DNA from 4 places in the Streptomyces sp. NPDC037273 genome. Region 3 is predicted to be linked to each of the others. Evidence: riboswitches for the same ligand, from Rfam matches in the RefSeq annotation. Region 3 holds a riboswitch; each other region holds the start of a gene.
What was found. A riboswitch is a leader RNA that binds a small molecule or an ion and turns the genes downstream of it on or off. The one in region 3 is predicted to bind cobalamin.
Positions count from the first base shown of each region.

Region 1 (7,275 bases), on a different contig from region 3:
TACGGGCGTCCGGCGAGGTCCGTGAGGCCGACGCGGGCGAGGGCGGTGTCCACGCGCGCGTGGTCCTCGCCGGTGTCGCCCTCCCAGAACCGCTTGTGCGGGGAGCGGCCGAGGGCGACGAGTTCGCGGACGGTGAGTTCGAACTCGGTGGCGCTGTCCTGGGGGACGGTGGCGACGCGGCGGGCGCGGGCCTTGGGGCCGAGGGCGTGGAGGTCGTCGCCGTCGAGGGCGGCGTGGCCCGCGGTGGGGGTGAGGGTGCCGTAGACGCAGCGCAGGAGGGTGGTCTTGCCGCTGCCGTTGGGGCCGATGAGGCCGACGGTCTCGCCGGGGCGGACGGTGAGGTCGACGGAGCGGAGGCGCTTCTCGTACGAGAGTCCGTGCAGGCGGAGCTCGGTCACGCGGGTGTTCCTTCCGGGCGGCGGCGCATCAGCCAGAGGAAGAAGGGGCCGCCGGTGAGGGCGGTGAGGACGCCGACGGGGATGTCCTGGGGCGCGGCGACGGTCCGGGCGCCGAGGTCGGCGAGGACGAGGGCGAGCGCGCCGCCGAGCGCGGCGACGGGGAGGAGGCGGCGGTGCGGGGCGCCGACGGCGAGGCGGGCGGCGTGCGGGGCCATCAGGCCGATGAAGCCGACGGCTCCGCTGGCGGCGACCATGACGGCGGTGACGAGGGAGGCGAGGACGAAGACGGCGGCGCGGAAGCGGGCGGTGTCGAGGCCGAGGACGGTGGCGCCCTCCTCGCCGGTGAGGAGCAGGTCGAGGGGGCGGGCGAGGGCGAGGAGGGCGCCGACGCCGAGGGCGAGGACGGCGGCGGGCAGGGCGAGGGTGTCCCAGCGGGCGCTGCCGAGTCCGCCGAGGGACCAGTACAGGGCTTCCTGGAACTGTTCGGGCCGGCCGGCGACGACGAGGAGCAGGGTGGCGAGGGCGGACAGGATGTAGGAGACGGCGACTCCGGCGAGGACGAGCCGGGTGCCGGTCATGGTCCCGCCGCGGCGCGCGAGCCCGTAGACGAGGACGAGGGCGAGGAGGGCGCCGGCGAAGGCTCCGGCGGGCAGGGCGAGCGTGGTGGTGACCCCTCCCCCGATGCCGAGGACCAGGACGAGGACGGCGCCGGCGGAGGCTCCGGAGGAGATCCCGAGGAGGAAGGGGTCGGCGAGCCGGTTGCGTACGAGGGCCTGGAGGACGGCGCCGACGACGGCGAGTCCGGCGCCGACGACGGTCCCGAGGAGGACCCGGGGCAGGCGTACGTCGAGCACGATCGTCCGGTACGGCGAGGGGCCCGCCCGCCCGGTGAGGGCGTCGAGGACCTGGCCGGGCGGGACGCGGACGGAGCCGAGGGCGAGGGAGGCGAGCGCGGCGGCGGCGAGGGCGAGGACGAGTCCGGCGACGACGAGCGCGTACCGGACGGGGCGCGCGGGGGCCGGGGCCCGGACGGGAGTCGTCCGGGCCGGCGGGAGGGTCGCGGTCACCGGGCGGCGGGGTGGAGCTGGGCGGCGAGCTTGTCGACGGCGGCGGGGACGCGGACGCCGAGGACGGTGTCGGAGAGCGGCAGGACGGCGAACCTGCGGTTCCTGATCGCGGGGACGTCCTTGAGCGCGGGGTCGTCGAGGAGCCGCTTCTTCTTCTGTTCGACGGTGGTGGAGCCGTAGTCGTAGATCACGACGACCTCGGGGCGGCGGTCGACGACCTGTTCCCAGGTGGCGTCGCCGAAGGCCTTGTCGAGGTCGGCGAAGACGTTCCGGCCGCCGGCGCGGGTGATGAGCTCGTCGCCGATGCCCTTGCCGCCCGCGGTGAAGGCGGTCTTGTCGCCGCTGTCGTACACGAAGACGGAGACGGGTTCGACGCCGGCGAGCCGCTTCGCGGTGGCGGAGACGCCGGCGCGGGCCTGCCGGATCCATGCCTCCGCCCGGTCTCCGACGCCGAACGTGCGGCCGGTCTCGCGGACTTCGCGGTAGAGGTCCTCGACGGAGGGCGAACCCGTGGGGCAGTACTCGGTGTTGAGCCGGGTGTGGATGCCGGAGCGCCCGAGGTCGTCACGGCTGCGGCCGTCCTTGGCGGAGAAGGCCGAGGAGTAACCGCCGTACACGAAGTCGGGATTGGCCGCGAGGAGCGCCTCCTTGGACGGGTACTCCTTCGCCAGGACGGGGACGGAGTCGTACGCCTTCTTGTAGGCGGGCAGGATCGCGTCGTCGAGGTACGCGGTGCCGACGAGCGACTTCTCCAGGCCGAGGGCCAGCATGATCTCGGTGACGTGCTGGTTCATGGCGACCGCGCGCTTCGGCGGCGCCTGGTAGGTGGTCGTCACTCCGCAGTTGGTGACGGTGTACGGGAATCCCGCGGCGGGTTTCGCGGCGGGCGCGGCGGCCTCGGGGGCGGCCGAGCAGGCGGCGAGCAGGGGGATCAGTGCGGCTGCGGACAGCAGCGGGCGGCGCCAGGACATGCGGGAACAGGCCTCCTCCGGGGATTTCCACGTCCCCGATCGGCGGTGAGAAGGCGGCAGGTCAGTTCCTGGCTTCCGCCCCGACGGGGGGGGGCGGTCACAGTGGCGGGACCGTGCCGGATTCGCACCGGCTTCCTGGGTCCTGCCGCCCGTTGGTCCCGGCCAGTCTCTCACTCGGGCCAGGACGAGTCGCGGATGGTGCTCACGAAGTCGCCGGGGACGAAGCCGGGCACGTAGTGGCGGAGCACGTCGGCCTTGACGTTGCCGAAGGTGGTGCCGGGTTTGGGCGCGATGCCCTCGGCGAAGGCCGCCAGGATGCGGTTCTTGAAGTCGGGCCGGGGGTGGGCGGCGACGATCGCGGCCCGGTCCTCCGGGGTGACGGCGGCGGGGTCGTCGTAGCCGATGCCGAGCACGTCGTACTCGACTCCGGCCGTCACGAGCGCCACCTCGGGCTCCATGAACTCCGGTACGCCGGGGGTGGTGTGCAGGGCGATGGCGGTCCAGACGCGGCGGACGGCGTCCTCGTCGGCGCCCTGGCCCCGGAGGAACGCGGCGGCCTCCTCGGCCCCGTCGACCTCGAAGCGGCGGCCGCTCCCCCGGTGCTTCTCGCCGAGGCCGAGGTCGTGGAACATCGCGCCGACGTAGAGCAGTTCGGGGTCGAACGCGAGGCCGCGGGCGCGGCCCTGGAGGGCGCCGAAGAGGTAGACGCGGCGGGAGTGGTCGTACACGAGGTCGCCGGTGGTGTCGCGGACGAGTTCGGTGGCGGCGGTGGCGAGCTTGCTGTCGGGGATGAGCTGCATCGGGTTCATGGGGCAAGCCTCGTCGCCGGCGGGGCGGGCCCGCCATGTCCTCAGGGACAGGCATCCCACAGAATCGGACACATGACGACGACGCACGAGGTGTGGGTGTTCGCCTTCGACGGGGTCAGGCTGCTCGATGTCTCGGCCCCGCTGGAGGTGTTCTCGACGGCCGGGTCCGGTTACCGGGTGCGGGTGTGCACGCCCGACGGGCGGGACGTACGGACCTCCTGCGGGCTGCGGATCGGCGCGGACCGGGCGGCCGGGGAGGTCACGGGCGCGGACACGCTGCTCGTGCCCGGGGCGGTGGACGTGGAGCGGTGCGTGGCGGCGGCGCCGGTGGTGGCGGGGCTCGCGGCGCGCTCGGGGCGGGTGGCGTCGGTGTGCACGGGCGCGTTCGCGCTGGCGGCGGCGGGGCTGCTGGCCGGGCGGCGGGCGGCCACGCACTGGGAGCACGCGGCGGAGCTGGCGCGCCGGTTCCCGGCGGTGGCGGTGGACCGGGACGCGATCCACGTGCGGGACGGGGAGGTGTGGTCCTCGGCGGGGGTGACGGCCGGGATCGACCTGTGCCTGGCGCTCCTGGAGGAGGACCGGGGGCCCGGGGCGGCCCGGGCGGTGGCGCGGGACCTGGTGGTGTTCCTGCAGCGGCCGGGCGGGCAGTCGCAGTTCTCGGCGGCCTCGCGGACTCCCCCGACGGGGCATCCGGTGGTCCGGCCGCTCCTGGACGCGGTGGCGGCCGATCCGGCGGCGGACCACAGCGCGCCGGTGCTCGCGCGGCGCGCGGGGGTCAGCCCGCGGCATCTGGCCCGCCTGTTCCGGGAGCAGGTCGGGGCGACGCCCGCGGGGTACGTGGAGCGGGTGCGGGTGGAGGCGGCGCGGATGCTGCTGGAGGGCGGGGCGAGCGTGACGGGGGCGGCGGCGCGGAGCGGGCTCGGGAGCGACGAGACGCTGCGGAGGGCGTTCGCCCGGCATTTCGGGGTGACGCCCTCCGCGTATCTGTCCAGGTTCCGGACGACGACTCGGGACGGTGCCTACGCGTAGGCCTCGACGATCTCGACCTCTTCCTCGGTGACGACTCCGTCGACGATGGTGAAGGAGCGGAACTGGAAGGGGCCGGCGGAGTCGGTGTCGGCGGTGGAGACGAGGACGTAGTGGGCCTGGGGCTCGTTGGCGTACGAGATGTCCGTGCGGGACGGGTAGGCCTCGGTGGCGGTGTGGGAGTGGTAGACGATGACGGGTTCCTCGTCGCGGTCGTCCATCTCGCGGTAGAGCTTGAGGAGGTCCGCGGAGTCGAACTCGTAGAACGTGGGCGAGCGGGCCGCGTTCAGCATCGGGATGAACCGCTCGGGGCGGCCGCTGCCGGCCGGGCCCGCGACCACGCCGCAGGCCTCGTCGGGGTGGTCCGCGCGGGAGTGTTCCACGATCTGGTCGTACAGGGCCCGGGTGATGGTCAGCATGCCGACAGGATAAGCAGACGGGCCGCCTCGTACCGAGGAGTGGTACGGGGCGGCCCGGATGCTGGGACGGGGGTCCGTCAGGAGCGCTTGGCGAAGGCGGCGCCCTCGGGGTTGCGGGCCTTGAGGACCAGGTAGGAGACGGCGAGGATCAGGCCCCAGACGGGGGCGCCGTAGAGGGCGACCCGGTTGTCCTTGTCCATGCCCATGGTGACGATGACCATGGCGATGAAGGCGAGCGAGAAGACGCTGAACCAGATGCCGCCGGGCGCCTTGAACGGCGACTGGGGCAGCTCGCCGCGGTCGGCCTTGAGCCGGTAGCGGATCTGGCAGATCAGGATGACGATCCAGGCCCACATGCCGGAGATGGTGGCGAAGGAGACGACGTAGTTGAACGCCTCGCCGGGCCACTGGTAGTTGATCCAGACGCCGACCATCATCAGCGCGGCGGAGACCGTGGTGCCGACCAGCGGGGTGCCGGACTTCGTCAGGCGGGTGAAGACCTTCGGGCCCTGGCCGTTGAGCGCGAGGTCGCGCAGCATGCGGCCGGTGGAGTACATGCCCGAGTTGCAGGAGGACAGGGCCGCCGTCAGGACGACGAAGTTGACGATGGCGGCGCCGATGCCGAGGCCCATCTTCTCGAAGGCCGCGACGAACGGGGAGACGCCGGGCTTGAACTCGGTCCACGGGACGACCGACAGGATCATGATCAGCGCGCCGACGTAGAAGACGGCGATGCGCCACGGCACGGTGTTGATCGCCTTCGGCAGGACCGTCTTCGGGTCCTTGGACTCACCGGCGGTGACGCCGACGAGCTCGACCGCGAGGAAGGCGAACATGACCATCTGGAGGGTCATCAGGGTGGAGAAGATGCCGTCCTTGCCGGCGAAGAAGCCGCCGAGGTCCCACAGGTGGGTGACGGAGGCGGTGTCGCCGGCGTCGGAGAAGCCCAGGGTGAGGATGCCGGCGCAGATCAGGATCATGCCGACGATCGCGGTGACCTTGACCATGGAGAACCAGAACTCCAGCTCACCGAAGAGCTTCACGGAGATCAGGTTGGCGGCGTAGAGGATCACGGTGAAGACGAGGGCGGACAGCCACTGCGGGATGTCCCACCAGTACGTCATGTAGGTCGCCGCGGCGGTGACCTCGGTGATGCCGGTGACGACCCAGAACAGCCAGTACGTCCAGCCGGTCGCGAAGCCCGCGAAGGGGCCGATGAACTCCCGCGCGTACTCCGAGAAGGAGCCCGACACCGGGCGGTACATGAGGAGCTCGCCGAGCGCCCGCATGATGAAGAAGATGACGAGGCCCGCGACGGCGTACGCGAGGATCAGGCTCGGTCCCGCGATGGAGATGCCCTTGCCCGCGCCCAGGAAGAGGCCGGTGCCGATGGCGCCGCCGATCGCGATCATCTGGATCTGGCGGGCGCCGAGTGCCCGGTGGTAACCCTCGCCCGAGGCGGAGTCCTCGGCCTCATTGCCGTCGTGCTGCTTGTCGACCTGCACTGAGGTCATGGTGGTGCGCCTTTCTCCATGCTGATCCGCGCGACTGCGAGTGCGTCTGCCGCGGATCAGATCCTGATCCCCCCGGATGTGGATGGAGTGCCACCGGCGGTCAGCCGGTCAAAGCGCCCTCGGGAACAGGGGTGGCGTCCCCGAGCGGTCGTGAAGATTTATCACGGCCTGTGGGGTGATCGATGGAGTTGGGCGTGACCTGCGTCACAAAAAAATACGGACAAAGAGAACTCAAGATGACACGGCGGACGCTCTGATAACGCATTCGTTATCCGGATTTGAGCGTCCGCTGAGCGAACACCCCGCCGCGGGTGAGATCCCGCTACGGCAGCAGGGTGCCGACGAGGGACTCCTGGAGCGCCCCCAGCCAGAGGTACGCCATCACCATCGGCTTGCGCGGATCGGAGTCCGGCAGCCGGTACAGCTGCTCGCTCTCCTCGTCGTCCGTGACCTCGAGACGCGTCCCGATGGTCAGCCGGAGGTCGTTCAGCGCGCCGAGCCAGGCCCGCGACTCGTCGGGGGTCAGCTTCAGGACCGCCCCGCCCTCGCCCGCCGCCTCGGCGGACAGCCCGTCCAGGGCGCGGACCACCACGAGGGCGTCCTCGCGCTTGCGGGCCCGCAGGTCGTTCTCGGTGAAGCGGCGGAAGTCGGACGCGGCCGCCCGCAGCTCCTCGCTGTCGTCACCGTACGCGTCGGGGAACAGGCGCCTGAGCGCCGGGTCCGACGGCGGCTCGCTCGGACCCTCGGCGAAGAGCGCGGCGAGCGGGTCGGCGTCCTCGGCCGGCTCGTCGCCGGGCCCGATCAGCTCCATGAGCTGGACGGCGAGCGAGCGCAGGATGGAGATCTCGACGTCGTCGAGCGCGACGGCCGCGCCGCCGCCGGGCAGCGGCTCGAAGTGGCCGGCCATCAGAAGCGGTCCTGGGTGAGGGTCGCCCAGAGGCCGTAGCCGTGCATCGCCTGCACGTCGCGTTCCATCTCCTCGCGGGTGCCGCTGGAGACCACGGCGCGGCCCTTGTGGTGCACGTCGAGCATCAGCTTGTGCGCCTTGTCCTTCGAATAGCCGAAGTACGA
Region 1 covers NZ_JBVJVO010000017.1:132,840-140,114, forward strand. Annotated here, with positions in the region: gene ACZ7G1_RS33265 (ABC transporter ATP-binding protein) at 1-398, opposite strand, end outside; gene ACZ7G1_RS33270 (FecCD family ABC transporter permease) at 395-1,465, opposite strand; gene ACZ7G1_RS33275 (ABC transporter substrate-binding protein) at 1,462-2,436, opposite strand; cobalamin riboswitch at 2,479-2,614, opposite strand; gene ACZ7G1_RS33280 (HD domain-containing protein) at 2,607-3,245, opposite strand; gene ACZ7G1_RS33285 (GlxA family transcriptional regulator) at 3,318-4,274, shown strand; gene ACZ7G1_RS33290 (M67 family metallopeptidase) at 4,265-4,690, opposite strand; gene ACZ7G1_RS33295 (amino acid permease) at 4,768-6,204, opposite strand; gene ACZ7G1_RS33300 (DUF2017 domain-containing protein) at 6,527-7,111, opposite strand; gene clpS (ATP-dependent Clp protease adapter ClpS) at 7,111-7,275, opposite strand, start outside.
Region 1: another riboswitch for cobalamin. It lies ahead of ACZ7G1_RS33275 (ABC transporter substrate-binding protein); the one in region 3 lies ahead of ACZ7G1_RS10560 (ribonucleoside-diphosphate reductase subunit alpha).

Region 2 (7,275 bases), on a different contig from region 3:
GGTCGGCGAGCCGCTTGTGCATGTGCTGGTAGGAGCCGTAGAACAGCGGGTCGCCCTCGGCGAGGACGGCGACGGTGCGGCCGGCGTCGAGGTGGGCGGCGAGGCGGGCCGCGGCCTCCTCGTAGAAGTCGTCGAGGGCGCCGCGGTAGCCGCCGGGGTGGTCCGTGGTCTCCACCGTGAGCGGGTACATGAGCCGCTCCTCGATGTGGTCCTCGCGGAGGTGCTCGGCGGCGATGGAGCGGGCGATGGAGCGGCCGTGGCGGGCCGAGTGGTAGGCGACGACGTCGGCCTCGGCGATGGCCTTCACGGCGGCCACCGTCATGAGGTCCGGGTCGCCGGGGCCGAGCCCGACGCCGTACAGCTTGCCGGCCGCAGTGGTCATGCCTGGATCTCCGCTTCGTGGGCGAGGGCGTTGATCGCGGCGGCCGTCATGGCGCTGCCGCCGCGCCGGCCCCGTACGACGAGGTATTCGAGGCCGAGGTCGTTCTCGGCGAGGGCGTCCTTGGACTCGGCGGCGCCGATGAAGCCGACGGGTATGCCGAGGACGGCGGCGGGCTTGCCGGCGCCCTTGGCGACCATCTCCAGGAGGTGGAAGAGGGCGGTGGGGGCGTTGCCGATGGCGACGACGGAGCCTTCGAGGCGGTCGCGCCAGAGTTCGAGGGCGGCGGCGGAGCGGGTGGTGCCGAGGTCGGCGGCGAGGGCGGGGAGGGCCGGGTCGGAGAGCGCGCAGATCACCTCGTTGTCGGCGGGCAGCCGCTTGCGGGTGACGCCGCTGGCGACCATCTGGGCGTCGCAGAGGATCGGCGCGCCGGCCTGGAGGGCGGCGCGGGCGCGGGAGACGACCTGGGGCGAGTAGGCGATATCGCTGACGAGGTCGGTCATGCCGCAGGCGTGGATCATCCGGACCGCCACCTGGGCGACGTCGGCGGGCAGGCCCGCCAGATCCGCCTCGGCGCGGATCGTGGCAAAGGACCGGCGGTAGATCTCCGCCCCGTCCTTCTCGTAGTCGAACATGCTGGTGCTCTCGCTCATCTCGTCAGCGGGTGGGTGGCCGTGCGGGCCGTGGTGACTGCTTCGGGCAGGGCGGTACGGGGGGTGGGGACGCCGTCCACCAGGTAGGCGCCGTCGGCGGTGGCGACGACGTCGACCCAGGTGCCGTGCGGGTGGCCGCAGCGGCGCTCGCATCCGGAGTAGTGGACGGGGAGACCGCGTACGGGGCCCGGGGCGGCGTCGGCGCGGACGTCCGCGAGGGACTTGGCGCAGCCGGGGCGGCCGGTGCAGGCGGTGACGTTCACCCAGGGGGAGCCGGGGTCGGTGATGAGGCCGTGCTCGGCGAGTCCGGGGCGGTTCGGGGACGTTCCCACGATCACGGCGCCGCGCCACGGCGTCAGCCGTACCTCCTCGGCGGGCAGCAGTGCCCGCAGCTGGGCCGCGGTGAGGCGGCCGAGGGGTGCGAGGACGTAGTGGGCGGCGGGGCCGAGCGGGCCGGGGGCGGGCGGGGGCCCGTAGAGCAGCAGCGATTCCGCCGGGGTCACGGGCTGCGCCGTGATGCCCGCCCGGTCGAGGGCGTCCGCCAGGCCGGGGGCGTACCCCTCGGGGAGCTCCGCGACCCGCCAGGCGCCGGTTCCGGCCGTGCGTGCGGCGTCCAGGAAGGCCCCGGCGGCGGCGAGCGCGGCGCGGGGGGCGTCGGCTCCGGCGACCCGGAACGCCCGCCCGCCGACGTACAGGAGCGCCGACTCCCCCTCCACTGCGACCAAGGTCACATCTCCGCCGAGCCCGGCCACGTCCCCGCGCCCGTCGTCGAGGACGAAGAGGAAACGGCCGGAAAGCGTTGCCGCCCACGGTTCGGCGCAGAGGAGGGCGTCGAGTTCCCTGGCCCACAACTGGACCTCGGGACCGCCGAGTCCGTCGAGGCCGGCGGCGGGGGAGACGACGATGTTGCGGACGCGCTCGTGCGTGGACGAGGGCAGCAGGCCCGCGTCCGCGAGCAGCGCGGCGAGCTCCGCGCCGCAGCCGTCCGCGAGGCCGCGGAGCTCCGCGTTGCCCCGGGAGGTGATGCTGACCGACCCGTCGCCCAGGGACTCCGCCGCGTCCGCCAGCGCCTCGACCTGACGTGCGGTCAGTCTGCCTGCGGGGAGGCGCAGTCGGGCCAGGCCGCCGTCGTCGGCGGCGTGCAGGCGCAGCGCCCCGGGGCAGGCGTCGCCACGGTCCCTTGCGGGGGGTTCGTTCCGCTCGGGCGTCGAGGGTGGGGTGGGCGGCATGGCGGCGAGCATACCCACGGGGAACGGGCCGCTCACCGGGTGTGATCCGGCCGACTCCCCGGCTCTCTTCGGCCTGTCCGCGCCACGATCTAGGATGCAGATCGGCATGGGGTCCCAGGACCCCGGGGAGGAAGCCCGGTGAGAATCCGGCGCGGTCCCGCCACTGTGAGCCCGTACCGGCCGAGCCGGCACGGGTGAGTCAGGAACTCCTGCCATCCATACGACCACCCGGGGCGCGGACAACCCCGAGGAAGGCCTGCGCACGCCATGCTGCTCCTGCTGTCGCACTCCGACACCGACCTGCTCAGCGCCCGCGCGGCGAACGCCGCCGCGACCGGACCGGTGGAGTACCGCTTCGCCAACCCGGCCCGCCTTCCCCTCGCCGACCTCGCCGGCCTCCTCGACGAGGCCGAACTCGTCGTCGTCCGCCTCCTCGGCGGGCTCCGCTCCTGGCAGGAGGGGATCGACGCGATCCGCGCCGCCGGGAAGCCGGTCGTCGTCCTCAGCGGCGAACAGGCCCCCGACGCCCAGCTGATGGAGGCCTCCACCGTCCCCGTCGGCGTCGCCACCGAGGCCCACGCCTACCTGGCGCACGGCGGCCCGGCGAACCTGGAGCAGCTGGCCCGCTTCCTCTCCGACACCGTCCTGCTCACCGGCCACGGCTTCGAGGCCCCGGCGGCCGCCCCCACCTGGGGCCCGCTGGAGCGCACCCCGCGCCGCACCGAGGGCCCGACGGTGGCCGTGCTCTACTACCGCGCCCACCACATGAGCGGGAACACCGCCTTCGTCGGCGCCCTCTGCGACGCGATCGAGGACGCCGGCGCCCAGGCCCTGCCGCTGTACGTGGCGTCCCTGCGGGCCCCCGAGGCCGAGCTCGTCGCCACCCTCGGCGGCGCCGACGCGATCGTCACGACCGTCCTCGCGGCCGGCGGCACGAAGCCCGCCGAGGCGCAGGCCGGCGGCGACGAAGAAGCGTGGGACGCGGGGGCGCTGGCCGCGCTCGACGTGCCGATCCTCCAGGCGCTGTGCCTGACCGGCTCGCGCTCGGCGTGGGAGGAGAACGACGAGGGCCTGTCGCCGCTCGACGCCGCCAGCCAGGTCGCCGTGCCCGAGTTCGACGGCCGGCTCATCACCGTCCCGTTCTCCTTCAAGGAGATCGACGCCGACGGCCTGCCCGCGTACGTCGCCGACGCCGAGCGCGCGGCCCGCGTCGCCGGCATCGCCGTCCGGCACGCCCGGCTCCGCCACATCCCGAACGCCGAGAAGAAGCTGGCGCTCGTCCTCTCCGCGTACCCGACGAAGCACTCCCGCATCGGCAACGCGGTCGGCCTCGACACCCCCGCCTCCGCGGTCGCGCTGCTCCGCCGCCTGATCGCCGAGGGCTACGACTTCGGGCCCGAGGCCGAGCTGCCCGGTCTGGTCTCCGGCGACGGCGACGAGCTGATCTACGCCCTCATCGAGGCCGGCGGCCACGACCAGGACTGGCTCACCGAGGAGCAGCTCGCGAAGAACCCGGTCCGCATCCCGGCCGCCGACTACAAGCGCTGGTACGCCGAACTCCCCGCCGAGCTGCGCGAGCAGGTCGAGGAGCACTGGGGGCCGGCGCCCGGCGAGATGTTCCTCGACCGGTCCCGGAACCCGGAGGGGGACATCGTCCTGGCCGCGCTGCGGCGCGGGAACCTGCTGATCCTCATCCAGCCGCCGCGCGGCTTCGGCGAGAACCCGATCGCGATCTACCACGACCCCGATCTCCCGCCGTCCCACCACTACCTGGCCGCCTACCGCTGGATCGCCGCCCGCGCCGAGGACGGCGGCTTCGGCGCCGACGCCATGGTCCACCTGGGCAAGCACGGCAACCTGGAGTGGCTGCCCGGCAAGAACGCCGGCCTGTCCGCCGCCTGCGGCCCGGACGCGGCGCTCGGCGACATCCCGCTGGTCTACCCGTTCCTCGTCAACGACCCGGGCGAGGGCACCCAGGCGAAGCGCCGCGTGCACGCCACCCTCGTCGACCACCTCGTCCCGCCGATGGCCCGCGCCGACTCGTACGGCGACATCGCGCGGCTGGAGCAGCTGCTCGACGAGTACGCGCAGATCTCCTCCATGGACCCGGCGAAGCTGCCCGCGATCCGCGCCCAGATCTGGACGCTGATCCAGGCCGCCAAGCTCGACCACGACCTGGGCATGGAGGAGCGGCCGGAGGACGACGGCTTCGACGACTTCCTGCTGCACGTCGACGGCTGGCTGTGCGAGGTCAAGGACGCCCAGATCCGCGACGGTCTGCACGTCCTCGGCGGCGCCCCGGAGGGCGAGGCCCGGATCAACCTGGTCCTCTCCATCCTGCGCGCCCGCCAGATCTGGGGCGGCACGCAGGCGCTGCCGGGTCTGCGGGAGGCCCTCGGCCTCGACGAGTCGGCGCCCACGCGCACGGACGCCGACGCCGTCGAGGCCCAGGCACGTGCGCTGGTCGAGGCGATGGAGGCGGCGGGCTGGTCGCCGGAGGCCGTCGAGACGGTCGCCGAGGCGTACGGCTCCGAGGTCCGCGACGTCCTGTACTTCGCGGTCCACCAGGTCGTGCCGCGCCTCGCCGCCACCACCGACGAGCTGGCGCACGCCGTGCACGCCCTGAACGGCGGCTTCGTCCCGGCGGGCCCCTCGGGCTCCCCGCTCCGCGGCCTGGTCAACGTGCTTCCGACCGGCCGCAACTTCTACTCGGTCGACCCCAAGGCCGTCCCCTCCCGGCTCGCCTGGGAGACCGGCCAGGCCCTCGCCGACTCGCTCCTGGAGCGCTACCGCACCGACAACGGCGAGTGGCCGACCTCGGTCGGACTCTCCCTGTGGGGTACGAGCGCGATGCGCACCGCGGGCGACGACGTCGCCGAGGCGCTCGCCCTGCTCGGCGTCCGCCCGCTGTGGGACGAGGCCTCCCGCCGCGTCAACGGCCTGGAGCCGATCCCGCTCGCGGAGCTCGGCCGCCCGCGCGTCGACGTCACCCTGCGCATCTCCGGCTTCTTCCGTGACGCGTTCCCGCACGTCATCGGCCTTCTCGACGACGCCGTCCGGCTGGTCGCGGGCCTGGAGGGCGAGTCCGCCGAGGAGAACTTCGTCCGGGCGCACGCGCAGGCCGACCTCGCCGAGCACGGCGACGAGCGGCGCGCCACCACCCGCATCTTCGGCTCGCGGCCGGGGACGTACGGGGCGGGCATCCTCCAGCTGATCGACTCGCGCGACTGGCGCACCGACGCCGACCTCGCCGAGGTGTACACGGTGTGGGGCGGTTACGCGTACGGCCGCGGGCTCGAAGGCCGTCCGGCCCGTGCCGAGATGGAGACCGCGTACAAGCGGATCGCGGTCGCCGCGAAGAACACGGACACCCGCGAGCACGACATCGCGGACTCGGACGACTACTTCCAGTACCACGGCGGCATGGTCGCGACCGTCCGCGCGCTGAAGGGCACCGCCCCCGAGGCGTACATCGGCGACTCGACCCGCCCGGAGACCGTCCGCACCCGCACCCTCGTCGAGGAGACCTCCCGGGTGTTCCGCGCCCGGGTGGTCAACCCGCGCTGGATCGAGGCGATGCGCCGCCACGGCTACAAGGGCGCGTTCGAGCTGGCGGCGACCGTCGACTACCTCTTCGGCTACGACGCCACGACGGGTGTCGTCGCCGACTGGATGTACGACAAGCTCACCCAGGAGTACGTCCTCGACGCGGAGAACCAGGCCTTCCTGAAGGAGGCCAACCCGTGGGCGCTGCACGGCATCGCGGAGCGGCTCCTCGAAGCCGAGTCCCGTGGCATGTGGGAGAAGCCGGACCCGGAGACCCTGGCCGCCCTGCGCCAGGTGTTCCTGGAGACGGAGGGCGACCTCGAAGGCTCCGACGAGGACTGACGGCCGTTCATACGCCCACGAGTTCCGGGGCCAGCACCAGGTGGCGGCCCCGGAAGCCCTCCCGCAGCCGCCGGTCGTGGCTGACCACGACCAGCGTGCCCGGATAGCGCGCGAGCGCGGCGTCGAGCTCCTCCACCAGGCCGGGGGCCAGGTGGTTGGTCGGCTCGTCGAGGAGGAGCAGCTCGGCGGGTGAGGTCACGAGCCTGGCCAGCTCCAGCTTGCGGCGCTGGCCGGCCGACAGGAGACGCACCGGGGTCGTGAGGTCCCGGGCGGCGAAGAGCCCGAGGGCGAGCAGTTCGTCCTCGCGGCCTTCGCCGAAGGCCTCGCTCACCGTACGGGGGTCGGTGGGCGGGGCCGTCTCCTGGCGGAGCATCCCGACGCGGGCCGGCGCGCTCACCGTGCCGGCGTCCGGGACGAGTTCGCCCGCGAGGACCTTGAGGAGGGTCGTCTTCCCGGCGCCGTTCGGCCCGGTGACCAGGAGCCGTTCGCCCGCGTCGAGGTGGAGGGCGTCGAGCCGCAGCCGGCCGTCCACCCGCACGTCCGCCAGGTCGACGGGGGCGCCTGCGCCGCCGGTGAGGTCCGCGCGGAAGCGCAGCGGGTCGGCCGGGCGCGGTACGGGCCGGGCGGACAGCCGGGCGAGCTTCTCGCGGGCGGCCCTGATCCTGCTCATCGCCCCGTGCGCCCGCGAGCGGGCACGGAAGGCGCCCGCCCCGCTGAAGGCCGCCGGGGCTTTGCGCGGGATCGCGGAGAACCGGTCGATGTGGGTGTCGGCGAGGGCCCGGTACCGGGCGAGCTCCTCCTTCCACTCCTCGTACTCCCGCTGCCTGCGGGCCCGTTCGGCGGCCCGTCCGGCGAGGTAGCCGGCGTATCCGTCGCCGTAGCGGCGCACGGTGTGCCTGTCCTCGTCGACTTCGAGGACGGCGGTGGCGACCCGGTCGAGGAACATCCGGTCGTGCGAGACGGCGACGACCGTCCCCCGGTGGGCGCGCAGCCGCTCTTCCAGCCAGGCGACGGCCTCGTCGTCGAGGTCGTTCGTCGGCTCGTCGAGCAGCAGCAGTTCGGGTTCGGCGGCGAGGACGCCCGCGAGGGCGAGCCGGGAGCGCTGTCCGCCGGACAGGGTGCCGAG
Region 2 covers NZ_JBVJVO010000006.1:415,952-423,226, forward strand. Annotated here, with positions in the region: gene ACZ7G1_RS19465 (precorrin-2 C(20)-methyltransferase) at 1-382, opposite strand, end outside; gene ACZ7G1_RS19470 (precorrin-8X methylmutase) at 379-1,032, opposite strand; gene ACZ7G1_RS19475 (cobalamin biosynthesis protein CobG) at 1,029-2,273, opposite strand; cobalamin riboswitch at 2,357-2,482, shown strand; gene cobN (cobaltochelatase subunit CobN) at 2,529-6,149, shown strand; gene abc-f (ribosomal protection-like ABC-F family protein) at 6,157-7,275, opposite strand, start outside.
Region 2: another riboswitch for cobalamin. It lies ahead of cobN (cobaltochelatase subunit CobN); the one in region 3 lies ahead of ACZ7G1_RS10560 (ribonucleoside-diphosphate reductase subunit alpha).

Region 3 (7,275 bases):
GATCTTCGGGAAGGTACGGCATCGGCCCTCCGCCTCGTGGCGGCAGGCCACCGACCGGGCGTTCACGCTGATCGGCGACGGCCGGTACGAGGACGCGGGCGCCCTTCTGACGCGTGCGGCGGATCTGGAGCCCTGGCTCTCCGAGTCCTGGTTCAACCTGGCGCTGCTGCACAAGTTCCGGCACGACTGGGAGCAGGCCAGGGCCGCCGGGCTGCGCGCGGTCGCGCTGCTCGACAAGGAGTCCGGCGCCCCCGACTGGTGGAACGTCGGCATCGCCGCCACCGCGCTCCAGGACTGGCCGCTGGCCCGCCGCGCCTGGCAGGCCTACGGCCTCAAGGTGCCGGGGGCCGCCGCGGGCACCGGCGAGCCCGCCGGCATGGAGCTGGGCAGCGCCGCCGTCCGGCTCTCGCCCGAGGGCGAGGCCGAGGTCGTGTGGGGCCGCAGGCTCGACCCGGCCCGGATCGAGGTCCTCTCCATCCCGCTGCCGTCCTCCGGGCGCCGCTGGGGCGAGGTCGTGCTCCACGACGGTGTGCCGAACGGCGAGCGGACCACCACCGCCGGCCCCTCCTACCCCGTCTTCGACGAGATCGAGCTGTGGGCGCCGTCCCCCGTCCCCACCTGGGTGGTCCTCCTGGAGGCCGCCACCGAGGCCGACCGGGACGCCCTGGAGCAGCTCGCCGCCGAGGCGGGCTTCGCCGCCGAGGACTGGTCGTCGTCCGTGCGGCTGCTCTGCCGCGCCTGTTCGGAGTCGACGATGCCGAGCGCCGAGGGCGAGGGCGAGCACTCCGACCCGCACGACCACAGCGAGCCGGGCCATCCAGGACCGCTCGGCCACCGCTCGCCCGGCGAGCTGTGGGTGCCGGAGCGCGAGTGCGGCATCGCGGCCCCCGCGGGCCTGGTCCGCGGGCTCCTCGACGGCTGGGTGGCGGACAGTCCGGACAGCCGTGAGTGGCGGGATCTGGAAGAGGTCTGCTGAGCCTGCCCTTAGGCTGTACAGGACCATCGACTGGGGTTCTGAGGAAGGCGTGCGGCGGAATGGCGCAGCAGGAGACTGACGAGCAGATCAACGACGGGTTCGTCGTCGACACGGAGGACTGCGAGGCGCGCGAGCTCGCGTACCGCGAGCGCGGCACCGCGCGTCCGATCACGGTGGTCGGCAACCCGGTCCTCCACAAGGAGTGCAAGGACGTCACCGAGTTCGACGACGAGCTCGCGAAGCTCATCGACGACATGTTCGCCAGCCAGAAGGCCGCCGAGGGCGTGGGCCTGGCCGCGAACCAGATCGGCGTCGACCTCAAGGTCTTCGTCTACGACTGCCCCGACGACGAGGGCGTCCGCCACACCGGCGTCGTCGTCAACCCGGTCCTCCAGGAGCTCCCGGCCGACCTGCGCGTCCTGGACGAGTCCAACGAGGGCTGCCTCTCGGTGCCGACCGCCTACGCCGAGCTGGCCCGCCCCGACTACGCGGAGGTCCACGGCCAGGACGCCCAGGGCAACCCGATCAAGGTCCGCGGCACCGGCTACTTCGCCCGCTGCCTCCAGCACGAGACGGACCACCTGTACGGCTACCTGTACATCGACCGCCTCTCCAAGCGCGACCGCAAGGACGCCCTGAAGCAGATGGCGGAGGGCACCCCCCGCTACGAGACGGTGCCGAACGCCTGATCTCGCCTTCTCGCGCTCACGGCGCGGTGGCCGGCCCAGCCGACCGCCGCGCCGATCGCGTACCAGAACAGGTCCGGCGCGTTGAACGACGTGCCGAACACCAGCCGCGCCAGGGTGCTGTGCGCGGCCATCGAGGCCGGCAGGCCGGTCAGCTGGAACAACTCCACGGCGCAGCTGAACCCGAGGGCGATCCCCGCCGCGAGCAGGGGCCGCGTCCGGGGCGCGACCAGCACCACCAGGGCCGCGATCAGCACCGTGTAGAGCGCGTCCCCCGCGTATTTGGCGATCTCTCCGGACGCCACGGATCTGGTCCCCAGGCCCGCCGCCACCGTCGCCAGGGCCGCGGCTCCGGCCAGGACACGCATCCGTACGAGATCACCCATGCCGGTGAGCCTATGCGGAAGTGGCCTGTGAGGAAGGGGCCTACGAGGAAGGGCCCCGCACTCGTCGAGTGCGGGGCCCTTCCTCGTACAGCGGAGACCTAGAAGTCCTCGTCCAGGTCCACCGAGCCCTCGACGGCCACCTGGTAGGCGGACGGGCGGCGCTCGAAGAAGTTGGTGAGCTCCTGGACGCCCTGGAGCTCCATGAAGGAGAAGGGGTTCTCGGAGCCGAAGACCGGGGCGAAGCCGAGGCGCTGGAGGCGCTGGTCGGCGACGCACTGGAGGTACTCGCGCATGGACTCGGTGTTCATGCCCGGCAGGCCGTCGCCGCACAGGTCACGGCCGAACTGGAGCTCCGCCTCGACGGCCTCCTTCAGCATGTCCGTGACCTGCTGCTGGAGTTCGGCGTCGAAGAGCTCGGGCTCCTCCTTGCGGACGGTGTCGACGACCTCGAACGCGAAGTTCATGTGCATGGTCTCGTCGCGGAACACCCAGTTGGTGCCGGTCGCCAGGCCGTGCAGCAGGCCGCGGGACCGGAACCAGTACACGTACGCGAAGGCGCCGTAGAAGAACAGGCCCTCGATGCAGGCGGCGAAGCAGATCAGGTTCAGCAGGAAGCGGCGGCGGTCGGAGGCCGTCTCCAGCCGGTCGATCTTCTCGACCGAGTCCATCCACTTGAAGCAGAACTGCGCCTTCTCGCGGATGGAGGGGATGTTCTCGACGGCGTCGAACGCGGCGGCGCGGTCGTCCGGGTCGGGCAGGTAGGTGTCCAGGAGGGTCAGGTAGAACTGGACGTGGACCGCTTCCTCGAAGAGCTGACGGCTCAGGTACAGCCGCGCCTCCGGGGAGTTGATGTGCTTGTAGAGCGTCAGGACCAGGTTGTTCGCGACGATCGAGTCGCCCGTCGCGAAGAACGCGACCAGACGGCCGATCATGTGCTGCTCGGCCGGGGTCAGCTTGGCGAGGTCGGCGACGTCGGAGTGGAGGTCGACCTCCTCCACCGTCCAGGTGTTCTTGATCGCGTCCCGGTAGCGCTCGTAGAAGTCCGGGTAGCGCATGGGGCGGAGAGTCAGCTCGAAGCCAGGGTCGAGCAGGTTCTTCTTCTCGTTGGTGCTCATTACTGGCAGGCCTCGCAGGACTCGGGGTTCTCAAGGGAGCAGGCGAGCGCGTCGGCGTCGAGGACCGCCTGCTGGACGGGGATGGGGGCGGCGGCCGTGGTGGACGCCTGGGCGGCGCGGGCGATCCGGGTCGCCGGGCGCGAGCGCAGGTAGTACGTCGTCTTCAGTCCCTGCTTCCAGGCGTACGCGTACATCGACGACAGCTTGCCGATCGTCGGCGTCTCCAGGAACAGGTTCAGCGACTGCGACTGGTCCAGGAACGGCGTACGGGCGGCGGCCATGTCGATCAGGCCGCGCTGCGGGATCTCCCAGGCCGTGCGGTACAGCTCGCGCGTCTCGGCCGGGATCCAGGTGAAGCCGGCGACCGAACCGCTGGAGTCGCGCAGCGCGTCCCGGGTCTGCGCGTCCCACACGCCGAGCTTCTTCAGCTCGTCGACGAGGTACGAGTTGACCTGGAGGAACTCGCCGGAGAGCGTCTCGCGCTTGAACAGGTTGGAGACCTGCGGCTCGATGCACTCGTAGACGCCCGCGATCGAGGCGATGGTCGCCGTCGGCGCGATCGCCAGGAGCAGCGAGTTGCGCATGCCGACCGCGGCGACCCGCTCGCGCAGGGCGGCCCAGCGCTCCGGCCAGTTCAGCTCGACGTCGTAGTGGTCCGGGTGCAGGACGCCGCGGGCCGTGCGGGTCTTCTCCCAGGCGGGGAGCGGGCCGTTGCGCTCGGCGAGGTCGGCGGAGGCCTCGTAGGCGGCGAGCATGATCCGCTCGGCGATACGGGTGGACAGCGCGCGCGCCTCGGCGGAGTCGAACGGCAGCTTCAGCTGGAAGAAGACGTCCTGGAGACCCATGGCGCCCAGGCCGACCGGACGCCAGCGGGCGTTGGAGTTGCCGGCCTGCTCGGTCGGGTAGAAGTTGATGTCGACGACCCGGTCGAGGAAGGTGACGGCCGTGCGGACGGTCTCGTCCAGGCGGTCCCAGTCGATGTCCGAACCCACGACGAACGAGCCGAGGTTGACCGAGCCGAGGTTGCAGACCGCGGTCTCGCCGTCGTTCGTGACCTCGATGATCTCGGTGCAGAGGTTCGAGGAGTGCACGACCGAGCCCGGCTCGGCGGTCTGGTTGGCCGTGCGGTTCGAGGCGTCCTTGAAGGTCATCCAGCCGTTGCCGGTCTGCGCCAGGGTCCGCATCATGCGGCCGTACAGGTCGCGGGCCGGCATCGACTTGCGGGCCAGGCCCTTGGCCTCGGCGGCGCGGTAGGCGGCGTCGAACTCGTCGCCCCACAGGTCGACGAGCTCGGGCACGTCCGAGGGGGAGAACAGCGACCAGTCGGCGTCCGCGTTGACCCGGCGCATGAACTCGTCCGGGATCCAGTGCGCCAGGTTCAGGTTGTGCGTACGGCGCTGGTCCTCGCCCGTGTTGTCGCGGAGCTCAAGGAACTCCTCGATGTCGGCGTGCCAGGTCTCCAGGTAGACCGCGGCGGCGCCCTTGCGGCGGCCGCCCTGGTTCACGGCGGCGACGGAGGCGTCGAGGGTCTTCAGGAACGGGACGATGCCGTTCGAGTGGCCGTTGGTGCCGCGGATCAGCGAACCGCGGGCGCGGATGCGGGAGTAGGACAGCCCGATGCCGCCGGCGTGCTTCGAGAGGCGCGCGACCTGGTGGTAGCGGTCGTAGATGGAGTCCAGCTCGTCCTGGGGGGAGTCCAGGAGGTAGCAGGAGGACATCTGCGGGTGGCGGGTGCCCGAGTTGAAGAGCGTGGGGGAGGAGGGCAGGTAGTCCAGGCGGCTCATCAGGCCGTAGAGGGCCGCCACCTCGTCGAGCGCGCGGACGCTCTCGTCCTCCGCGAGGCCGCAGGCCACCCGGAGCATGAAGTGCTGGGGGGTCTCGATCACCTTGCGGGTGATCGGGTGGCGCAGCAGGTAGCGCGAGTAGAGGGTGCGCAGACCGAAGTAGCCGAAGCGGTCGTCGCCGGCGGCGTCGATCGTGGCGTCGAGGCGGTCGGCGTGCAGCGCGACGAAGTCGGCGGTGCGGTCGGCGATCAGGCCCTCGCGGTGACCGACGGCCACGGAGGCGGAGAAGGAGACCGCGCCCTGGCCGGCCGCCTCGTCGGCGATGGTGAGGGTCAGGAGCCGGGCGGCGAGCCGGGAGTACGCCGGGTCCTCGGCGATCAGGCCCGCGGCCGCCTCGGTGGCCAGCTCGCGCAGTTCCGCCTCGTCCGACGCGGCGCTGCGGCCGCGCAGCGCGGCGGCGGCGACCTTGCCGGGGTCGGTGTCGGGGAGATCGGCGGTGAGATCGGTCAGGGTCCGCAGCAGTACGGTGCCGGGTCCGTCGCTCTCGATCTCCGTGGCCGGATCGGCGGGCGCGATGGTCACGTGGGGGCTCTCCCTCGCTCGGCTCCTGGCCGCGGGCGGGGGAAGGCGGGCGAGGCATCCGTACGCGCGGATGCGCCGCGTCCACCGGCCCACTCCGCGAGGCCCGGACGTCAGTGACACCCGGAACGGACGGACCGGGTGCGCCGCCGGCAGGTCCTCGGACTCGCTCCGTACGAAACCGCACGAAGCACACCGTTGCGGGACAGTTCCGGATTCGCGCCGGATTTCCCTGCGTCGACAGCGAGGATGAGCATACATGTGGGGGGCGCCGCTGACGGCACCCCCCACATGTTGTGTCGGTCCGGGGGCTACAGCTCCAGGGCGTAGGTCCGCAGGGAGTGCTCGGGGATCGGCTGCCAGTCCCGTTCCGGCGTGCGGACGAAGCCCATCCGCTCGTAGATCCGGTGCGCCGAGACCATCTTGGCGTCCGTGGAGAGCACCAGGCGGGCGCAGTCGGGAAGGGCCCGCGCCCGGTCCGCACAGGCCCGTACGAGCGCCTCTCCGACGCCCCTGCCGCGGGCCTCCGGCGCGACCACGAGCATCCGGAACTCGGCCTCGCCGGGGACGGCGATGTCCGCCCAGGTGGTGCCGCCGGGGGCGAAGGTCACCCCGCCGATGATCCGGCCGTCCGCGTCGGCGGCGACCAGGACCTCGCTCTCGCGCGCCCGGCGCTCCGTGTCGCGCAGTACGGCCAGGTAGAAATCGTCCTCGCCGTGCAGCAGCAGCCCGTCGTTCAGATACGTGAAGCCGGTGAGGTCGCCGAGCTCCTCGTACTCCTCGGGCCGTACCGCCCTGATCGTGAAGTCCATGACGCCAGTCTGCCCCGGCGGCGCGCGAAGGGGCCCGGGGATTTCCCCCGGGCCCCCGCCGTGCCTACGGGTCAGTGCGCGCCGGCGCCGACCTTCGGGGCCGCGGTGCGGGAGACGGCGTCGCCCGCGTCGGCCGTGTAGTCCTCGGGGGAGGTCTCGTCGATGCCCTCGGGGGCCTTGAGGGCCTTGAGGACGAAGGTCAGGACGACCGTGACGACGACGTTGAGGACGAAGGCGGTGAGACCGATGTAGCCGATCTCGCCGATGCCGGGGATCTCGGCGGCCGAGCCGCCGAAGTGCTTCTGGGTCGGGCTGGCGACGCCGTACGCGGCCGCCGTGCCGTAGACCATGCCGACGGCCCAGCCGGCGAGCAGCGCCCAGCGGTGGAACCAGCGGGTGAACAGACCGCCGACCAGGGCCGGGAAGGTCTGCAGGATCCAGATGCCGCCGAGCAGCTGGAAGTTGATCGCGACCGTCTTGTCCATGGTGAGGACGAAGACCAGCGCGCCGACCTTCACCAGGAGCGAGACCAGCTTGGAGACCTTGGTCTCCTGCGCCGGGGTCGCGTCCTTCTTGATGAAGTCCTTGTAGATGTTCCTGGTGAAGAGGTTGGCCGCGGCGATCGACATGATCGCGGCCGGGACGAGCGCGCCGATGCCGATCGCGGCGAACGCGACGCCCGCGAACCAGGCCGGGAACATGGTCTCGAACAGCTGCGGGATGGCGAGCTGGCCGTTCTTCACCTTGATGCCGGCGGCGATCGCCATGAAACCGAGCAGCGCGAGCAGGCCCAGCATCAGCGAGTACAGCGGCAGGATCGTGGTGTTGCGGCGGATGACCTCACGGCTCCGGGACGACAGGGTCGCCGTGATGGAGTGCGGGTACATGAACAGCGCGAGCGCCGAGCCGAGCGCCAGCGTCGCGTACGTCCACTGGC
Region 3 covers NZ_JBVJVO010000003.1:268,576-275,850, forward strand. Annotated here, with positions in the region: gene ACZ7G1_RS10540 (tetratricopeptide repeat protein) at 1-976, shown strand, start outside; gene def (peptide deformylase) at 1,036-1,665, shown strand; gene ACZ7G1_RS10550 (ribosomal maturation YjgA family protein) at 1,641-2,048, opposite strand; gene ACZ7G1_RS10555 (ribonucleotide-diphosphate reductase subunit beta) at 2,147-3,163, opposite strand; gene ACZ7G1_RS10560 (ribonucleoside-diphosphate reductase subunit alpha) at 3,163-5,529, opposite strand; cobalamin riboswitch at 5,661-5,820, opposite strand; gene ACZ7G1_RS10565 (GNAT family N-acetyltransferase) at 5,838-6,338, opposite strand; gene mctP (monocarboxylate uptake permease MctP) at 6,410-7,275, opposite strand, start outside.

Region 4 (7,275 bases), on a different contig from region 3:
CTTCGGTGCGGAGTTCCTGGTGCGCTGGCTCGCGGCGGTCGCCGCGGCCGTCGAGCGCGAGGCGGACCGGCTGACCGAGCTCGACTCGGCGATCGGCGACGCCGACCACGGCGCCAACCTCAAGCGCGGCTTCGCCGCCGTGACCGAGACGCTGGCCAAGGAACCGCCGGCCTTGCCCGGAGCGGTGCTCACCGCCGCCGGGCGACAGCTCATCTCCACCGTCGGCGGCGCGTCGGGGCCCTTGTACGGGACGCTCCTCCGCCGCGCCGGGAAGGCCCTCGGCGAGGACGAGCGGATCGGCCGCGCGCGGCTCGCCGACGCGTTGGGCGCGGGCGTCGCCGCGGTGTCCCAGCTCGGCGGCGCGCAGGTCGGCGACAAGACGATGCTGGACGCGCTGACGCCGGCCGTGGAGGCCCTGCGGGACTCGTTCGGCGCGGCGCGCCGGGCGGCCGATGAGGGTGCCGTGGGGACCGTACCCCTGGTGGCCCGCAAGGGCAGGGCGAGCTACCTGGGCGAGCGGTCCGTCGGGCATCAGGACCCGGGTGCGACGTCCTCGGCGCTGCTGTTCGCGACGCTCGCGGAGACCGCGGACGCGGAGGGGGTGTCGTGAGCGGGGAGGGCGGCTGTACGGCTCCGGAGGCGGGCGGGGCGCGCGGGGGTCCGGCGGGTGCCGGTTCCGCGCATGTCGGCATCGTGCTCGTGTCGCACAGTGCGGCGGTGGCGGGGGCGGTGGCCGAGTTGGCGCGGGGGCTCGCGGGCGGTGGGGAGCTGGCGCCGGTGGCGCCGGCGGGCGGGACCGCCGACGGGGGGCTCGGGACGAGTTCCGAGCTGATCGCGGAGGCGGCGAAGGAGGTCGACCGGGGGGCCGGGGTGGCGCTCCTGGTCGATCTGGGGAGTGCCGTGCTCACCGTGAAGGCCCTGCTGGCCGAGGGGGACGAACTGCCCGAAGGGGCGCGTCTGGTGGACGCGCCGTTCGTCGAGGGGGCGGTCGCGGCGCTGGTGACGGCGAGTGTCGGCGGGGACATCGAGGCGGTGGTGGCGGCGGCTTCGGAGGCGTACGGCTACCGCAAGGAATGAGGCGCGGAGGCGTACGTACACCGCCGGGAACGGGCCTCGGGGGTGGGTGCGCGGAGTGACGGAGAGGCCGCACCGGGTGGCGACCGTGTTGTGATGTACCTGGTCAACGCACTAATGTCGCAGGGCCTTGGTGTACGGGAAACCGGTGAAGTACCGGTGCGGCCCTCGCCACTGTGATCGGGAGGTCCGGCTCCACCCCCGCGGGAACGCCCTCGGGGAAGCCACTGGACCGCGACGGGAGACCGTCGGGGTGTGGGAAGGCGGAGTCGGACGGCATGACCGTCAGCCAGGAGACCGGCCAGGGTGCGTTGTCCATCCACGAGGTGCTGGAGAGGTCTCCCGACCATGCATATAGCCGAGGGGTATCTTCCCCCTGCGCACGCCGCCGCCTGGGGCGTCGCGGCCGCCCCGTTCGTCGTCCACGGGGTCCGCGCGCTGACCCGCGAGGTGCGGTCGAACCCCGAATCCACCCTGCTGCTCGGCGCGTCCGGCGCCTTCACGTTCGTCCTCTCGGCGCTCAAGTTGCCTTCGGTGACGGGTAGTTGCTCCCATCCGACCGGTACGGGCCTGGGCGCGATCCTGTTCCGGCCGCCGATCATGGCCGTCCTCGGCACGATCACCCTGCTGTTCCAGGCGCTGCTGCTCGCCCACGGCGGCCTCACCACGCTCGGCGCGAACGCCTTCTCGATGGCGATCGTCGGGCCCTGGGCGGGTTACGGGACCTACCGGCTGCTGCGGAAGTTCGGTACGCCCCTGATGGTCGCCGTCTTCTTCGGCGCGTTCGTCGCCGACCTCTCCACGTACTGCGTCACCAGCGTGCAGCTGGCGCTCGCCTTCCCCGACCCCGGCAGCGGCGTGCCCGGCGCGCTCGCCAAGTTCGGCGGGATCTTCGCGGTGACGCAGATTCCGCTCGCCGTCAGCGAGGGCCTGCTCACCGTGCTCGTGATGCGGCTCCTCACCCAGTCCAGCAAGGGTGATCTGACCCGCCTGGGCGTGCTCCCCCGCCCGCGCACGGAACTCCAGGACGAGGCGGCCACCCGATGAGCCCCAAGATCAGCCGCAAGATCAGCCGCAACGCGAAGATCAACGGCCTGCTGCTGCTCGTCGTCGTCGCGCTCGCGGTCCTGCCGCTCGTGCTCGGCCTGGGCGACCACAAGGAAGCCCCGTTCACCGGCTCCGACGCGGAGGCCGAGACCGCGATCACCGAGCTCGAGCCCGACTACGAGCCCTGGTTCAGCCCCCTGTACGAACCGCCGTCCGGCGAGATCGAGTCCGCGTTGTTCGCCCTCCAGGCGGCGCTGGGCGCGGGGGTCCTTGCGTACTACTTCGGCCTGCGGCGCGGGCGGCGGCAGGGGACGGCGCTGGCGGCGAAGGCCGGAGGGGCGGCTGAGGCGGATGGGGCGGGTGAGGTGCCGGCCGAGGGGCCCGGCTCCGCCACGACGGCGGCCGACGGCCCCGACGCGCCCGCCGACGGCGACCGCGCTGCCGGTCGTGACACCCGCGGGCCGGGGGCGTAGGCGTTCATGCTGCCGATCGACGCGGCGGCGCACAGCAGTCGCTGGCGCTCTCGCCATCCGGCCGAGAAGGCGCTGCTCGGGTTCGGGCTGACGTTGTGTGCGGTGTGTCTGCCGCCGTGGCCGGGGGCGGTGCTGGTGGCGGCGGTGACGCTGGGGGTGCTGCTGGGACCGGCGGGGGTGGCGGGGCGTCAGCTGTGGCGGGCGTTCCGGGTGCCGCTGGGGTTCTGTGTCACGGGCGCGGTGCCGCTGCTGTTCGAGGTGGGCGGGGCGCGCGGGATGGTGGCGTGGGCGCCCGGTGGTGCGGTGCACGCGGGTGAGTTGTTGTCGCGGACGGCGGCGGCCTCGCTGGGGGTGCTGCTGTTCGCGTTCACGACGCCGGTGTCGGACGTGCTGCCGCGGCTTGTGCGGGCGGGGGTGCCGGCGCCGGTGGTGGACGTGGCGCTCGTGATGTACCGGATCATCTTCCTGCTGCTCGACTCGCTGTCCAAGATCCGGCAGGCGCAGGCGGCCCGGCTCGGCCACACCACGCGGGCCGCGACCTGGCGTTCGCTGGCCGGGCTCGGCGCGACCACCTTCGTGCGGGCCTTCGACCGGGCGCAGCGCCTGCAGTCGGGGCTCGCGGGGCGGGGGTACGACGGGACGCTGCGGGTGCTGGTGCCCGTGTGCCCGGTCTCCCGTGGGTTCCTCGCGGCGACGGGCGGGCTCCTCGGAGGGCTCGTCGCCCTCACTCTCGTACTGGAAAGGTTTCTTCCGTGACGTCTCAGCACCCGGCGACGGCTCAGGGCGCGACGCCCGTGGTGGAGCTGGTGAAGGCGGGTTTCGCCTACGAGGACGGGCCGGCGGTCCTGTCCGGGGTGGACTTCGCGGTGGCGGAGGGCCGGGCCGTCGCGCTCCTCGGCCGCAACGGCAGCGGCAAGACGACGCTGCTGCGGCTGCTGAGCGGGGGGCTGCGGTGCGGGAGCGGGTCGCTGCTCCTCGACGGGGCGCCGGTGGCGTACGACCGGAAGGGGCTCACCCGGCTGCGGTCGACGGTCCAGCTGGTCGCGCAGGATCCGGACGACCAGCTGTTCGCTGCCTCGGTCGGTCAGGACGTGTCGTTCGGGCCGATGAACCTGGGGCTGCCGGAGGAAGAGGTACGGCTCCGGGTGCGCGAGGCGCTGGAGGCGCTGGACATCGTGGCGCTGGAGGACCGGCCGACGCACCTGCTGTCCTACGGGCAGCGCAAGCGGGCCGCGATCGCGGGGGCGGTGGCGATGCGCCCCCGGGTGCTGATCATGGACGAGCCGACGGCGGGGCTCGACCCGCACGGGCAGGAGCGGCTCCTCGACGCGCTCGAACGGCTGCGGGCCTCGGGCACGACGGTGCTGATGGCCACGCACGACGTGGACCTCGCACTGCGCTGGGCCGACGAGGCGGCCGTCCTCTCCCCCGCCGGCCTCCACACCGGCCCGGTCGCCGACCTCCTCTCCGACGACGCCCTCCTCTCCTCCGCCCGCCTCCGCCGCCCCTGGGCCACCTCCGTCACCCGCCTCCTCCGCACCCACGGCCTCCTCCCCCCGGACTCCCCCGAGCCCCGCACCCCTGAGGACCTCGACGTCTTCGTTACCGAGTAGTAGAGGTCACGTCGCAGATGTTCTGCAACTAGTTGCATAAGGGGGTGGGGGTCCCCTAGAAAGGGGGGACGATCCTGCGCGAGGAGGCGCCCCCATGACCCCGTACCCGCATCTGCTGAGCCCGCTCGACCTGGGGTTCACGACCCTGCCGAACAGGGTGATCATGGGGTCGATGCATGTCGGCCTTGAGGAGACGGAGCGCGGCTTCGAGCGGATGGCGGCGTTCTACGCGGAGCGGGCGAGGGGTGGGGCGGGGCTGATCGTCACGGGCGGCATCGCGCCGAACGAGGCGGGGCGGCCGTGGGACGGCGGGGCGAAGCTGACGACGGCGGAGGAGGTCGCGGAGCACCGGCTGATCACGGACGCGGTGCACGCCGAGGGCGGCCGGATCGCGATGCAGATCCTGCACTTCGGGCGGTACGCGTACCACCCCGGCCTCGTCGGACCCAGCGCGATCAAGGCACCGATCAGCCCCTTCGTACCGAACGAGCTGACGGACGCCGAGGTCGAGCAGACCGTCGAGGACTACGCGCGCTGCGCCGAACTGGCCAAGGAGGCCGGGTACGACGGCGTCGAGGTCATGGGCTCCGAGGGCTACCTGATCAACGAGTTCATCGCCGCGGCGACCAACCAGCGGACCGACCGCTGGGGCGGGTCCTACGAGAACCGCGTGCGGTTCCCGCTGGAGATCGTCCGCCGGATCCGCGAGCGGGTCGGCACCGACTTCATCCTCGTCTACCGCCTGTCCATGCTGGACCTCGTTCCCGGCGGCTCGACCCTCGACGAGGTCGTCCAGCTCGCCAAGGAGATCGAGGCGGCCGGCGCGACCATCATCAACACCGGCATCGGCTGGCACGAGGCGCGCATCCCCACCATCGCGACCTCGGTGCCGCGCGGCGCGTACACCTGGGTGACGAAGAAGCTCATGGGCGCGGTGTCCGTGCCGCTGGTCACCAGCAACCGGATCAACACGCCCGAGGTCGCCGAGGAGATCCTCGCCGAAGGGCGCGCCGACCTCGTGTCGCTGGCCCGGCCGTTCCTCGCCGACCCCGCGTTCGTCGCCAAGGCCGCCGCCGGCCGCGCCGACACGATCAACACCTGCATCGGCTGCAACCAGGCCTGCCTCGACCACACCTTCAACCTGAAGATCACGTCCTGCCTGGTCAACCCGCGCGCCTGCCACGAGACCGAGCTCGTCCTCTCCCCCACCCGCCTCGCCAAGCGCGTCGCGGTCGTCGGCGCGGGCCCGGCCGGCCTCGCCTGCGCGGTGTCGGCCGCCGAACGCGGCCACACCGTCACCCTCTTCGACGCCGCCGCCGAGATCGGCGGCCAGCTCAACGTCGCCAAGCGCGTGCCGGGCAAGGAGGAGTTCGACGAGACGCTCCGCTACTTCCGCGTCCAGCTCGACGAGCGCGGGATCGAGGTCCGCCTCGGCACCCGCGTCGCCGCGGCCGACCTCGACGGCTACGACGAGGTCGTCGTCGCCACCGGCGTCTCCCCGCGCACGCCGGACATCGCGGGCGTCGACCACCCCAGCGTCGTCAGCTACCTCGACGTCCTGCGCGACGGCGCGCCCGTCGGCGACCGGGTCGCGATCATCGGCGCCGGCGGCATCGGCTTCGACGTCGCCGAGTTCCTCACCGACGGCGGCGAGGGCGCCAGCCAGGACCCCGAGACGTACTTCCGCCAGTGGGGCGTCGACACCTCCTACGAGAACCGCGGCGGCCTGCGCGCCCCCGAGCGCAACGCCCCGCCGCGCCAGGTGCACCTGCTCCAGCGCAAGGCCACCAAGGTCGGCGCCGGCCTCGGCAAGACGACCGGCTGGATCCACCGCACCGAGCTCAAGCACCGGGGCGTCACGATGGTCGCCGGCGTCTCCTACGAGCGCATCGACGACGAGGGCCTTCACCTCACCATCGACGGCGAGCCGCAGCTCCTCCCCGTCGACACGGTCGTCCTCTGCTCCGGCCAGGAGCCCAAGCGCGAGCTGTACGACGACCTCGTCGCCGCCGGCCGCGCCCCCCACCTCATCGGCGGCGCCGACGTCGCCGCCGAACTCGACGCCAAGCGCGCCATCGACCAGGGCACCCGCCTGGCCGCGACGCTCTGACGCCGACGGAGTCGTGAAGCGCGCGCGGCGGGGCGGCTCCCCGCCGCGCGCGTGATCACCGTCCACGGCCGAACCTAGGATGCGAGCATGTCCCTGCCGCACGCGATCCTCACCGCCCTGCTCGAGAAGCCGTCCTCCGGGCTCGAACTGACCCGCCGTTTCGACAAGTCGATCGGCTACTTCTGGTCGGCCACCCACCAGCAGATCTACCGCGAGCTCGGCAAACTCGAACAGGCGGGACACATCCGCGCCCTCCCCTCCGCCGCCCCCGCCCGAGGACAGAAGAAGGAGTACGAGGTACTCCCCGCCGGCCGCGACGAGCTGAGCGCCTGGGTCGCCCGCACCGAGGACCCGAAGCCCCTCCGCGCCGCCCTCCTCCTCCGCATGCGCGCCGCCGCCGTCGTCGGCGCCCCCGGCCTCCGCACCGAACTCCGCCGCCACCTCGCCCTCCACCGCGAGCAGCTGGACGAATACCTCGCCATCGAACACCGCGACTTCCCCCCCGACCGCCGCCACACCGAACCCGACCGCCTCCGCCACCTCGTCCTCCGCGGCGGCATCGACATGGAGCGCTTCTGGGTCGAATGGCTCACCCACGCCCTCACGGAACTCACCCCCGAGTGACCGCCCGGCCCCCTACGCCAGCCAGAGCGCGGCGCGGCGGTGCCGGCCCGGGTGAGGCAGGGGCGACGGGGAGGGTGGGGGTGTGGATACTGGGGGGTTGTTGGTGGTCGAGAGGAAAGGGCGGGTATGGCCGACGAGTTGGGGCGCCGCGGGATGAGGCATGCGGTGGTCATCGGGGGAAGTCTCGCTGGGCTGCTCGCCGCGCGGGTGTTGGCGGAGCACGCGGAGCGGGTGACGGTCGTGGAGAGGGACCGGTATCCGGAGGGGCAGGAGGCGCGGGCGGGGGTGCCGCAGGGGCGGCATCTGCATGTGCTGATCGCGGGTGGGCAGCGGG
Region 4 covers NZ_JBVJVO010000001.1:393,652-400,926, reverse strand. Annotated here, with positions in the region: gene dhaL (dihydroxyacetone kinase subunit DhaL) at 1-610, shown strand, start outside; gene ACZ7G1_RS01770 (PTS-dependent dihydroxyacetone kinase phosphotransferase subunit DhaM) at 691-1,077, shown strand; cobalamin riboswitch at 1,162-1,394, shown strand; gene ACZ7G1_RS01765 (energy-coupling factor ABC transporter permease) at 1,423-2,121, shown strand; gene ACZ7G1_RS01760 (energy-coupling factor ABC transporter substrate-binding protein) at 2,142-2,594, shown strand; gene cbiQ (cobalt ECF transporter T component CbiQ) at 2,601-3,350, shown strand; gene ACZ7G1_RS01750 (ATP-binding cassette domain-containing protein) at 3,347-4,207, shown strand; gene ACZ7G1_RS01745 (FAD-dependent oxidoreductase) at 4,302-6,317, shown strand; gene ACZ7G1_RS01740 (PadR family transcriptional regulator) at 6,405-6,941, shown strand; gene ACZ7G1_RS01735 (FAD-dependent oxidoreductase) at 7,068-7,275, shown strand, end outside.
Region 4: another riboswitch for cobalamin. It lies ahead of ACZ7G1_RS01765 (energy-coupling factor ABC transporter permease); the one in region 3 lies ahead of ACZ7G1_RS10560 (ribonucleoside-diphosphate reductase subunit alpha).